DNA from 2 places in the Pseudomonas izuensis genome. Region 2 is predicted to be linked to the other one. Evidence: riboswitches for the same ligand, from Rfam matches in the RefSeq annotation. Region 2 holds a riboswitch; the other holds the start of a gene.
What was found. A riboswitch is a leader RNA that binds a small molecule or an ion and turns the genes downstream of it on or off. The one in region 2 is predicted to bind cobalamin.

Region 1: it holds a riboswitch for cobalamin, as region 2 does, so the genes downstream of both, cobW (cobalamin biosynthesis protein CobW) here and cobO (cob(I)yrinic acid a,c-diamide adenosyltransferase) in region 2, are expected to answer to the same signal.

What each region holds. Positions count from the first base shown of each region.
Region 1 is NZ_AP017423.2:2,697,197-2,703,718, forward strand. It holds gene cobM (precorrin-4 C(11)-methyltransferase) at 1-733, opposite strand, end outside; gene LAB08_RS12145 (cobalamin biosynthesis protein) at 828-1,241, opposite strand; gene LAB08_RS12150 (CbtA family protein) at 1,238-1,942, opposite strand; gene LAB08_RS12155 (CbtB domain-containing protein) at 1,954-2,148, opposite strand; cobalamin riboswitch at 2,270-2,495, opposite strand; cobalamin riboswitch at 2,684-2,895, shown strand; gene cobW (cobalamin biosynthesis protein CobW) at 2,995-4,056, shown strand; gene cobN (cobaltochelatase subunit CobN) at 4,060-6,522, shown strand, end outside.
Region 2 is NZ_AP017423.2:5,068,842-5,075,363, forward strand. It holds gene LAB08_RS22425 (cobyrinic acid a,c-diamide synthase CobB) at 1-766, opposite strand, end outside; gene cobO (cob(I)yrinic acid a,c-diamide adenosyltransferase) at 763-1,374, opposite strand; cobalamin riboswitch at 1,457-1,685, opposite strand; gene LAB08_RS22435 (hypothetical protein) at 1,839-2,423, shown strand; gene LAB08_RS22440 (PQQ-dependent sugar dehydrogenase) at 2,492-3,805, shown strand; gene LAB08_RS22445 (O-methyltransferase) at 3,921-4,574, opposite strand; gene LAB08_RS22450 (C40 family peptidase) at 4,593-5,129, opposite strand; gene LAB08_RS22455 (C40 family peptidase) at 5,295-5,942, opposite strand; gene hda (DnaA regulatory inactivator Hda) at 6,168-6,522, opposite strand, start outside.

The DNA.
Region 1 (6,522 bases), 2.4 Mb from region 2:
AATGCGCATGCCCGGCACGATACAGCGACGATTCGCTGAAATGATCGCTACCCAACACCCGGCCCACCAGAATCAACGCCGTACGCCGAAACCCCTTCGCTGCAACCTTCCCGGCAATGTCCTCAAGCGTCCCCACCACCCAATCCTGATCCGGCCATGTCGCCCGGTGTATCACCGCAATCGGACAATCCGCACCGTAATGCGGCAGCAACTCAGCCAGGATTTTCTCCAGATGATTGACCCCCAAATGAATCGCCATGGTCGCCCCATGCTGCGCCAGGCTGCCCAGCTCTTCGCCCGCCGGCATGGCGGTTTTGTCCGCGTAGCGGGTCAGGATCACGCTTTGTGACACATCCGGCAACGTCAACTCTGCGCCCAGTAGCGCCGCACACGCTGCCGTCGCGGTCACGCCGGGAATGATTTCGAAAGGAATACCGAGTTCACGCAGGTGGCGAATCTGTTCGCCGATGGCGCCATACAGGCTCGGATCGCCGGAATGCACGCGGGCCACGTCCTGGCCGTTGGCATGGGCGTTTTTGATCAGTTCGATGATCTGTTCCAGATGCAATTCGGCGCTATTGACCACCTGTTCGGCGCAATGGCCTTCCAGTACCGCAGTGGGCACCAGCGAGCCGGCAAAGATGATCACCGGGCAACTGCGAATCAGCCGCTGACCCTTTACGGTGATCAGTTCCGGGTCGCCGGGACCTGCACCAATGAAATAGACGGTCATCGTCAGCTCCTGTGAAAAAGAGGGTCAGTAAAGAGGGCCAGGCAAGCTTCAGATGAAGATTGCTCATGATCGAAGGCGGGGATTATCGGGGATTTTACGCGGCGCCGGCCAATGCCAGAGTCGCCTGGGCATATTTTTGTCGTGGGATCAGCAGTTTGGCAGGGGTATTGGCCAGTTGTTCGGCGAGGGCCAGCGCGGCACTTTCCGCCACGCCGTAGCAACCGGTGCGTTCGAAGGCAATCTGCGAATGGTGGCTGAGCTGCGGTTGATAAACCGCCAATTGTTCGCTGCTGAAATACATCATTTGCAAGCCAAGCTGCTCGGCCAGTTCGATCAGGGCCGGTTCGTCGCGCTTCAAGTCGATGCTGGCGAGTGCCTTGATCTGATGAAGTTCGATCTGGTTGGCCTGTAGCGCCTGATCGAGCAGCGCCCGCAGCGTGCTGACGGGACAGCCTCGCTGGCAGCCCAGGCCGACCACCAGGGTCGGCGCTGTGCTTGCATCAGTCATGCGTGGTATTGGCCATCGTTTTTGCGGCGGAACAACCAGGCGCTGATCAGGCCCAGGGCCAGCCAGAACCCCATGTTGGTCAGCTGCGAAGCGATTTTGAATTGGGCTTCGAGGGCTTCCGGGGCGAGCATCGAGTGCACTTCCGGTTGCGGTGCGCCAATCACATGGGGAACGGCAAGGATCGCCGCGCCGAGGACTTTCATCAGCCAGTGGCGGCTGAACACGATCAGCGCGATACCGACAGCGGTGGAGGCGGCGGTTCCGATCCACCAGATCTGCCGTTGTGCCAGGTCGGCGGCAGCGGTGCCCGGCAATTCCGGTGGCAGGCCGAGGGTCGGCGCCAGTACGAAGGTGGCGTAACCGGCCAGGCCCCAGAGCAGACCCTGGGAGGTTTTGGTTGGCGCGCGCAGGGTGTAGAGACCGGCGAGCATTAGGGCGAAGCCAACGGCTACCACCAGATTGCCGCCCGTGGTCGACAGCACGCGCTGCCAGCCATCTTCCGGCTCCCAGGCCTCGGCATCGTGGGTATGGGCGGCGACGCCGGCGGCATGTTCATGAACTTCCACGACCGCTGGCTCGGCTTTTTCGTAGGTTTCGGCCTGCAAAATCAGCGGGGCGACCCAGAAACTTTGCAACAGCGTCAGCAACAGGGCCGCCAGCAAGCCGGTGAACCCTGCAGTTTGCGCAATACGCTTGATCATGTCGGCAGGTCTCAATGGCACGGGAACGCGGAGCTGTGACGGGTATCGTGGGCGGCGTTGTGGACCGCTTCGATGTGCGAGAAACCGGCGAAATACACAAGGCATGCACCGAGGATCGACGCGCAGATGGCGGCGGTGATGCGTTGGGCAAGGGTGGAAGTCGTGCTGGAGGAGGCTGTGTGGCCGGTGCTGCTGATGATCGACATGGCGTTTCCCTCTGTTCTGTCAGCGGGGGAATCAAAAGCGCATGCAGAGTCACTGCACGAACGGGCGCGCAGCGATTCGAACAGCGCCCGCCCACCGCGGGTTTGTCATTCAGTGAAGTTTGATCACTTCGTGTTGCGGGCCGGTCTCCGGGCTCACGAGGGGCGCAGGCAAATGCCTTGACCTTCAAGCATCACCTTCCCATGCCACATCGGCACAGTGGATCTGACGCTTCGCTCGCTTACCGTTGCGGGGGCAGCACCGGACTGACATGGCTTTAGAGTAAAGCACATGATTCACCGGTTTCCCGTTTCACCCTGTGAAGGGCACCCGTAACAAGGTGTGTAGGAGAGCATGGGCGGGGGTGGGGCGTCAATTGGCACCGGTTCTCATCTTGAGACCGAGTTGCCCCAATCGCGAGCAAGCTTTGCTCCCACAAGGACACCGACAACCTGTAGGAGCAAAGCTTGCTCGCGATGGCGGCATCCCGGCCACCACAGAACTCAGCATGATCATTGACCCGCCCCAATACGATGCGTAGCCTTGCGCTTTCGAGGTTCTTCGGCATTTGCCGAAGCTAAGAAGGGAACGCGGTCAATGCCGCGGCTGCCCCCGCAACTGTGAACGGTGATGTTCGCTGCCACGCCACTGCACGCTCAGGTCCTGAGCCCGCGGGAAGGCGCAGCCAACGCCAATCCAAGGATTGGCACACTGTCAGCCAGGAGACCTGCCTCGATACAGATTCTCACTACAACCGGGCGGGGTGATCCGGTGGCGAATGCTTCCGGCGCGCAGGCGCGTTGCCGGTTCTCGTCCCGTATGCCCGCCACCTTGCCAAAGGGCATCCGATGAAAACACTGGCCAAACTCCCCGTCACCATCGTCACCGGCTTCCTCGGCTCGGGCAAAACCACCTTGCTGCGGCACATGCTCGACAACGCCCAGGGCCGCCGTATCGCGGTGATCGTCAACGAGTTTGGCGAGCTGGGCATCGACGGCGAAATCCTCAAGCAATGTTCCATCGGTTGCACCGAAGAAGAAGCCAACGGCCGCGTCTACGAGCTGGCCAACGGCTGCCTGTGCTGCACCGTGCAGGAAGAGTTCTTCCCGGTGATGCGCGAACTGGTCGCCCGTCGCGGCGATCTCGATCACATCCTCATCGAGACCTCGGGCCTGGCCCTGCCAAAGCCCTTGGTCCAGGCCTTCCAGTGGCCGGAAATCCGCAGCGCCTGCACCGTCGACGCGGTGATCACCGTGGTCGACAGCCCGGCAGTGGCCGCCGGCACTTTCGCTGCGTTCCCGGACCAGGTCGACGCCCAGCGCAAACTCGACCCGAACCTGGATCACGAGTCGCCGCTGCACGAGCTGTTCGCCGACCAACTGTCGAGCGCCGACCTGGTGATCCTCAACAAGGCCGACCTGATCAATCCGGAAGACCTGGCCCGCGTGCGCCTGGAAGTCGCCGAAGAGCTGCCGCCGGCGGTGAAGGTCATCGAAGCCAGCAACGGTCGCCTGCCGCTGGACGTGCTGATCGGCCTCGGCGCCGGTTCCGAAGAACACATCGACAGCCGTCACAGTCATCACGATCACCACCATGAAGGTGAAGACGATCACGACCATGACGCGTTCGATTCCATCTCCATCGAACTGCCTGCCTCTGACGAGAGCCTGCTGCTGGACGCGCTGACGCAACTGGTGGTCCAGCACGGCATCCTGCGGGTCAAAGGCTTCGCGGCGATTCCGAACAAACCGATGCGCCTGCTGATCCAGGGCGTGGGCACCCGTTTCGACAAGCACTTCGACCGTCAGTGGGGCGCCGAAGAAGCGCGCACCACACGTCTGGTGTTGATCGGCCAGGAACTGGACGCCGCCGCACTCGAAGCGCAATTGCGCGCCGCGCTCAGCGTGTAATCCATGCACCTGCTCAGGACCCAGCCCGGCGGATTCGTGTCGGATGACAACATTGCCGACCTTGGACAAACCCCCGCCGAGCTGGTGATCCTGTGCAGCGGCGACTCCAGCCTGGCGCTGCTCGCCGAAGCGGCGCAGCAGTTGCCCGACGATTACCCGAGCGTGCGCCTGGCCAATCCGATGCAGGTGCAGAATCACGCTTCGGTCGATCTGTACGTCGATGAGGTGCTGCGCCATGCCAAGGTCATATTGATCTCGCTGCATGGCGGCATCGCTTATTGGCGCTATGGCGTCGAGCGCCTGGTGGAGTTGTCGCAGCGCGGTGTGCAACTGATCCTGGTGCCGGGCGACGACCGTCCGGACCCGGAGCTCAGCGATCTGAGCACCGTGCCTGCCGAAGACCGTGACCGACTCTGGCACTTCCTGCGCCAGGGCGGCATGGCCAATGCGCTGGACCTGTTTCGCTGTCTGGCCCACCGTTGGCTGGGCCGTGATTACACCTGGGCCGAGCCACACATCCTGCCGCGCACGGCGGTCTACCACCCACGAAAAAGCCCCGCGACCCTGAAGGATTGGCAGGCTGACTGGCAGGCCGGTCAGCCGGTAGCGGCGGTGCTGTTCTACCGCTCGCACTTGCAGGCGGCGAACACCGGATTCATCGATGTTTTCTGCCAGCGTTTGCAGGCAGCGGGGCTGAACCCGTTGCCGATTGCAGTGGCCAGTCTGAAAGAACCCGGCTGCCTGTCGGTGGTCGAGGACTGGCTGGACGAAGTCGAGGCGGGGGTGATTCTGAATACCACCGGGTTCGCGCAATCGAGCCCCGAAGCGCCGCATCTGCGGCCGTTCCGCCGCAATATCCCGGTGATTCAGGCAATCTGCGCCCAGGACAACGAACCGGGTTGGCGCGCCAGCGAGCAGGGTCTCGGGCCCCGTGACCTGGCGATGCACATCGCGCTGCCGGAACTGGACGGGCGGATCATCAGCCGGCCGATCAGCTTCAAGGACCTGGCCTGGCGCAGCGAGCGCAGTCAGTCCGATGTGGTCTGCTACCGGCCACAACCGGAACGCATGGATTTTGTCGCCGAACTGGCACGACGCTGGATCGATCTGGCGCGCCTGCACAATGCTGAAAAGCGGGTGGCGCTGATCCTCGCCAATTACCCGACCCGTGACGGTCGCATCGGCAATGGCGTGGGCCTGGATACCCCGGCCGCTGCGCTGAATATTCTGCGTGCGCTTCATCAAGAAGGGTATCCGCTAGCGGCCGATTTGCCGCAGAGCGGCACCGATTTGATCCAGCAATTACTCGGCGGCGTCAGCAACGATCTTGACACAATCGACCAGCGTCCGTGCCAGCAAAGCCTGGCCATGGACGACTACCTGGTGATGTTCAATGCACTGCCCGAAGCCAACCGCGCGGCGGTGCAGGAGCGCTGGGGGCCACCGGAAAACGATCCGATGTATCGCAGTGGACGAATGATGATCGCCGGCCTGCGTTTCGGCCTGACCTTCGTCGGTATTCAGCCGGCGCGGGGCTATCAGGTCGATCCGAGTGCGGTGTATCACGACCCGGACCTGGTGCCGCCCCACGGTTACCTGGCGTTTTACTTCTGGCTGCGCAACACCTACGGCGCCCACGGCGTGATCCACGTCGGCAAGCACGGCAACCTCGAATGGCTGCCGGGCAAAGGCGTCGGGCTGTCGGAAAGCTGCTGGCCGGACGCGCTGCTCGGGCCGCTGCCGAACATCTATCCATTCATCGTCAATGATCCGGGCGAGGGCGCCCAGGCCAAGCGTCGCACCCAGGCAGTGATCATCGACCACTTGATGCCGCCCCTGACGCGCGCCGAAACCTACGGTCCGCTGCGCAACCTCGAACTGCTGGCCGACGAGTATTACGAAGCACAACTGCTCGATCCGCGCCGCGCCCGGGAATTGCAGCGCGACATCCTGCAACTGGTGCGCGACACGCACATCGACCGCGAACTGCAACTGGACGAACAGCTCGACAGCGACGCCGATGCGGCGATCTGGCTGCCACGGCTGGATACGTACCTGTGCGACCTGAAAGAGTCGCAGATCCGCGACGGCCTGCACGTGTTCGGCGAGTCGCCGACCGGGCGTTTGCGCATCGATACCTTGCTCGCGCTGCTGCGCATTCCCCGGGGTGATGGCCGTGGGGCGCAATCGAGTCTGCTACGGGAGTTGGCCAAGGCCTTCGAACTGGGGTTTGATCCGCTGGATTGTGCATTGGCCGAGCCGTGGACCGGGCCTCGACCAGACGCGTTGTTGTCGATCAGCCATGAACTATGGCGCACCACCGGCGACACCCGCGAACGCCTCGAACTGTTCGCCGCACAACTGATTTCGCAGGCACTGACTTACCCCTGTGGGAGCGAGCCTGCTCGCGAAAGCGGAGTGTCAGGTGACATTGATGGGCCTGACACACCGCTTTCGCGAGCAGGC
Region 2 (6,522 bases):
TGGCACCGTAGGTGAAGGCAAACGCTTCGTCCCGGGCCACGGCGATGCGCACGCCGGACAGCAACGGTTCGGCTGCGATCACATCCGGCGCGGCGAACTCCACCGTCGGTGGCAGCGCGACTTCGCAACTGCTGGCCAGGGCATCGGCCGCCGCATCGAGGCGCATATCCAGGTCGTTCAACTCGCTGGCCTGCACCAGGCCGAGGTGCCGGCTTGGCAATTCGATCCCGGTTTCCCGGGACAAGGCGCCGTACCAGCGCAAGCCTTCAGTCAGGCTGCCTTCGAGCAATTGTGCGTGACGCAAGGTGCCAACGCGGTTGGCCAGGACCCCGGCAAACGGCAAATCCGGTTGATAGCGCGCCAGCCCCAGCGCCAGTGCGCCAAAGGTCTGGGCCATGGCGGTGCCGTCGATCACGCCCAGCACCGGCACACCGAAGTGCCGCGCCAGGTCGGCGCTGGACGGTGTGCCGTCGAACAGCCCCATCACCCCTTCAATCAGGATCAGGTCGGCATCGCCTGCGGCTTCCCACAACAAGCGGCGACTTTCCTGCTCGCCGACCATCCACATGTCCAGTTGATACACCGGCGCACCGCTGGCGCGCTCGAGGATCATCGGGTCGAGAAAGTCGGGGCCACATTTGAACACGCGAACCTTGCGCCCCTGATTGCGATGCAAACGGGCCAGTGCGGCAGTGACGGTGGTCTTGCCCTGACCGGAGGCCGGCGCGGCAATCAGTACCGCCGGGCAATGACGAGGTTGATTCACAGCTCGACGCCTTTTTGCGCTTTGATCCCGGCCTGGAAGGCGTGCTTGACCATGCCCATCTCGGTGACGGTGTCGGCCAGTTCGATCATCTCCGGCTTCGCGCCGCGACCGGTGACCACCACATGCTGCATCGGCGGACGCGCCTGCAAATCGCTGAGCACCTGATCGAGATCGAGATACCCGTGCTTGAGCGCAATGTTCAATTCATCCAGCACCACCAGGCCGATGGCTGGATCACGCAGCAGTTCCTGCGACACCGCCCAGGCCGCTTCCGCGGCGGCGATATCACGCTGACGGTCCTGGGTTTCCCAGGTAAAGCCTTCGCCCATCACGTGAAAACGCACCTGCTCGGGGAAGCGTCGGAAGAACAATTCCTCGCCGGTGCTGTTGCGGCCCTTGATGAACTGCACGACGCCGCACTGCATGCCATGGCCCAGCGACCGGGCGAGCATGCCGAACGCCGAGCTGCTCTTGCCCTTGCCGTTGCCGGACAACACGAGCAGCAAGCCGCATTCGTTCGGGGAATTGGCGATGCGTTCGTCGATCACGGCTTTCTTGCGCAACATGCGCGCCAGATGACGTTCGTCACGATCAGGGGTATCAGTCATGGGGGAGCTCTCCGTTGAGGCTGGATAACGGCGGGCAGGCACAAGAATAGATGGCAAGAAGCCTGGCATCGCCCACCGTGATGCCGCTTGGATGGATCAGGCCGGTCTCCGGGCTCATGAGCGGCGTTTGCCGACTGTGCGCCTTCCCATGTCAATTGACACAGTGGCTCAAGGCACAGTGTTCACTCATTTACCGTTGCGGGGGCAGCGCCGGAATTGCAGGCCATCATGCTTTGAATCGGCCACTCACCGGCTTCCCTGTTTCACTCTGTCGGCGCAAGCCACAGAGCACCTGAAACAAGCCGCGAAGGTTAGAGGGTTGGGGGTGGAGCGTCAATTGAAGACAGGCCGCGCAAGTGATTATCTACCGTCAATCAATTTACTGACGTCAATCTTGTGCCGCACGCCCAGCAATGATATCAAAGCGCCACAAACCTCATAACACAATAACAAGGGTGAGCCACATGCAAGGCATGATCATCAGCAATCCGAAGCTGGAATTCCTGCGCCCGGTGCTGGAGCGCTGGTTCGAGTGTATCGACCGCTACAACGCCGTGCGCGGCGATAACGAAACGCCGTACTGGCTCGACGAAAAAGCCAACCTCGGTCTGCTCTCCTCGTCGGCGTGGATGGCGGAAATGGTCACCTTGCAACAATCGCCCACCCGCAAACAGATCGAAGAAGGCGAACGCAATGGTCGCGCCGACCTGTTTATCGCCACGCCCGAAACACGCGCCTGGCTGCAGGCCACACAACGCTGGCCACGGGTCAACAGCCTGAACCTGACCCAGGCCCTGCAAGACATCACCAGCAACGCCAGACAAATCAGCTACGCCAGCGACCTCAAACTCGGCTGCCTGTTCGTCGCACCGCAAAAAGCCCAGCATGGCGCCACCCCGGAAGAACTGCAGGACATGGTCGACGACTTGCAAAAGGAGCACACCTGCGCCGTGGCCTGGTATTTCCCTTATGCCTATCGCAAGTTGCGCAACGAAGCGGGCCATTACCACCCGGGCATCGCCGTGCTGCTCAAGGAGGCCCGCGGCTGACCGGTTGAACCATCACGCGCTTGCGCTTCTCTACTGATCAGGTCAATGGATTCATAGGGAAGATCAGCATGCGCAAGCTTCAGCTCGCTCTCATCATCGCCCTCGCCGGAGGGCTCGCCGGTTGCGGTGAGACCTCCACGATGCAAGTCTCCGACGGCACCGGCCCGTCGCCCAAACTCCCGGAACCCAACAAGACGCTGATGCCGACGGTGAACATCGCCCCGGCAATCGGCTGGCCGGACGGCGCCAGACCCGTCGCCGCCGCCGGCACGCAAGTGGCCCCTTTTGCCGAGGGACTCGATCATCCGCGCTGGTTGTATGTACTGCCCAATGGCGACGTGCTGGTCGCCGAAACCAACGCCCCGCCCAAACCGGATGACGGCAAAGGCATTCGTGGCTGGGTCATGAAAAAAGTCATGGCCCGCGCCGGTGCAACCGTACCCAGCCCGAACCGCATCACCCTGCTGCGGGACAGCGACCACGACGGTGTCGCCGAAACTCGCACGGTATTCCTGGAAAACCTCAACTCCCCCTTCGGCATGACCCTGGTCGGCAATGATCTGTACGTCGCCGACACCGACCGCCTGCTGCGCTTCCACTATGAAAACGGCGACACGTCGATCAAGTCGCAGCCGGTCAAAGTCGTGGATCTGCCGGGGGGCACCCTGAATCACCATTGGACCAAAAACGTCATTGCCAGCAAGGACGGCAGCAAGCTGTACGTCACCGTCGGCTCGAACAGCAACGTCGGTGAGAACGGCATGGATCAGGAGGAAGGACGCGCGGCGATCTGGGAAGTGGATCGCGCCACCGGCAACCACCGGATCTTTGCTTCGGGAATCCGCAATCCGAACGGACTGGCCTGGGAGCCTGCGAGCGGCGCATTGTGGACGGCTGTTAATGAGCGGGATGAAATCGGTAGCGACCTGGTGCCGGACTACATCACCTCCGTGAAGGACGGCGGGTTCTATGGCTGGCCTTACAGCTATTACGGCCAACACGTCGACATCCGCGTCGAACCGCAAAACCCCGGACTGGTGGCCAAGGCGATTGCGCCGGACTATGCGGTCGGCCCGCATACCGCGTCGCTGGGGCTGACGTTTGCCCAAGGCAACACGCTGCCGGCGCAATTCAAGGAAGGTGCCTTTGTCGGCCAGCATGGTTCATGGAACCGCAAGCCACACAGCGGTTATAAAGTGATTTTCGTCCCCTTCCGCGCCGGCAAACCGAGCGGACAGCCGGTGGATGTACTCACCGGGTTCCTCAATGACGAAGAAAACGCCATGGGCCGGCCGGTGGGTGTGGTGATAGACCAGCAGGGAGATTTGCTGGTGGCCGATGACGTGGGGAACAAGGTGTGGCGGGTGTCGGCAACTAAATAGCACCACATACCACTGTAGGAGCGAGCCTGCTCGCGAATGCGTCAGTACAGGCAACTTTGATGCTGAATGTGCTGACCTCTTCGCGAGGAGGCTCGCTCCCACAGGGACTCTGTGTTTAGCGTTTGCGGCAAAGGGTGAGCCCATCCCCCAGCGGCAACAGCGACAGATCGACCCGCGAGTCATCCTTCAAGGCACGATTGAGCGCTTGAATGGCTCGGGTATCTGCACTTTCTGGATTGTCCTCCAGCACCCGACCGCTCCACAGCGTGTTATCGAACACCGCCAGACCGCCGGTGCGCAACAGGCGCAGCGCATGCTCCAGGTAGGCTGGATAGTTGGCCTTGTCGGCATCAATGAAAATCAGATCGAACTGGCCTGGCTGATCCAGTTTGCTCAGGGTCTCCAGCGCCGGCGCCAGACGCAGCTCAATTCGCCCCGCCAGCCCGGCTTCCTGCCAGTAACGGCGCGCCGTTGCGTTGTAATCGCCCGGAATATCACAGCAGATCAACGAACCGCCCTCCGGCAATGCCGAAGCCATGCACAGGGCGCTGTAACCGGTGAAGGTGCCGACTTCCAGCAAACGCCTGGCGCCGGTTAGTTTCACCAGCAATGCAAGAAACTGCCCCTGCTCTGGCGCCACTTGCCAGCGCGCCATGGGCAGCGCCTGGGTTTCGTCGCGCAAACGCTTGAGCAGCGGCGTTTCGCGCAGGGACACGTCAAGCAGGTAGTGATAGAGCGAATCGTCGAGATTGAGCGTGCGAGCGGTCATGACCACAACCTCTGGCTGTTACGGATTGCGCGCCAGGTGCTCCGGTTGCAGGACGCGCTTGGCACTCAGGTAGGCTTTCTGCCAATAAGCCTTGGACAAGCTGTCGAGCTTGACCGTGCCCCCCGTGGCAGGTGCATGGACAAAACGACCTTCGCCAACATAGATGCCGGCATGGCTGACCTGCGAGCCGCCGTTGGTGGCGAAGAACACCAGGTCACCTGTTTGCAGGCCTTCCTTGCCGACATCGGCCGCTTGCATGGAGATCATTTCGCGGGTGGTGCGCGGCAAGGAAATGCCGGTGACATCACGGTACACATAACCGATCAGCCCGCTGCAATCGAAACCGGAGTCCGGTGTATTGCCACCCCAGCGATAAGGCGTGCCCACCAGGCCCAATGCACGAAACAGCACATCTTCCGCTTCAGGCGAAAAGGCTTGGGAAGGACCGAAAACGATGGGAGCGCGAACCACCGGCGCTGGCGGTGGTGTGCGGCTGGCGCAGGCACTGAGCAGCGCTGCGAAAAGCATGATTGCGAGGCGGGCCGACGTCGACATAAGCAGAGCATCCTGATCTGGCTGCGGCTTTTTTCTGCAGAGGACGCAGAAAAGAAAACCGCCTGCGCAGTACGCAGGCGGTTTGCCATCATTCATGGATCAGATTCTAGCGCTTATGCGGCAAACTTCAAGTAAGACTTTAAGTTCGCCTTACGAACTGTCCGCTTACTTGCGCGCCGTGACAATCGGACTGGCATTCGGAGCCATCGCGAGTGCGCGCTTGGCTTCGATGAAGGTCTTGCTCCAGTAGCTGTCGCCCAGGCTATCGATCCGCACGCCACCGCTTTTGCGGCTGCTGGAATGGATGAACTGGTTATCACCCAGGTAGATCCCGGCGTGACTGACACGACCGCGACGGCCGTTGGTGGCGAAGAACAGCAAATCACCCGGCTCAAGCTTGTTGCGCGAGACCAACGGTGCATCGATGTTGATCATTTCACGGCTGGACCGTGGCAGGTTCATGCCCGCCTCTTCGCGGAACAGATAGCCGATGAAACCGCTGCAATCGAAACCGGCTTCGGAGGTACCGCCGAAACGGTAACGGGTACCGATCAGGGACATGCCGCGTTCGAGGATGCTGTCGGCCAGAACCGGAAGCTGATAGGACTTGCCGTCGGCGAAGGCGGCCAGTTCTTTTTCGGTGGCCACTTCTTCCTGGAAAAGAGAGTCTTGATAACGAATGGAAGACTGGGCAGTAACAGAGTTTTTAACCTGCTGTTGTTGCTCTTGCTGGGCCACTGGGGTGTGGGCAGCGCAACCGAACAACAGGGTAACGAGTGCGAGGGGCACGAGGGGTGCAAAGCGCTTTAGCATGGGCACGACCGTGGCTGTTAGTTGTAAAGAAGCCGAGACTATGCCCGCTATCAACCTCATTTGCAAATTCAATCGAACTTTTTGTGACTTCCCGGTTTCTCGTTTACATCTAAGCGCTTAAGCCCATTTTGATCCTTTACGCAGCCTGCAATTGCCAGGAAAGCGCATTTTCTGGCGCCTGAAATATGCCAAAAATCGCTGGAGGCCGCAGATTTACCGGGCTAGCTACCAGCCCAGCGTTTCTTTGAGGAAGGGAATGGTCAGCTTGCGCTGAGCTTGAAGGGAGGCCTGGTCGAGACGCTCAAGCAGCTCGAACAGCGCGCTCATGCTGCGGGTCCCACGGGTCAGGATAAAATGCCCGACCTCATCGGTCAGGTGCAGGCCTCGACGGGACGCGCGCAGCTGAAGGGCGCGCAGTTTGTCTTCGTCGGAAAGCGGGCGCATCTGGAAGATCAACGCCAGGGTCAGGCGGGACTTGAGGTCCGCCAGCTTCACCGGCAGTTCCCGCGGAGACGTCGACGCGGCAATCAGCAGGCGCCGACCGCTGTCGCGCAGACGATTGAACAGATGGAACAGCGCC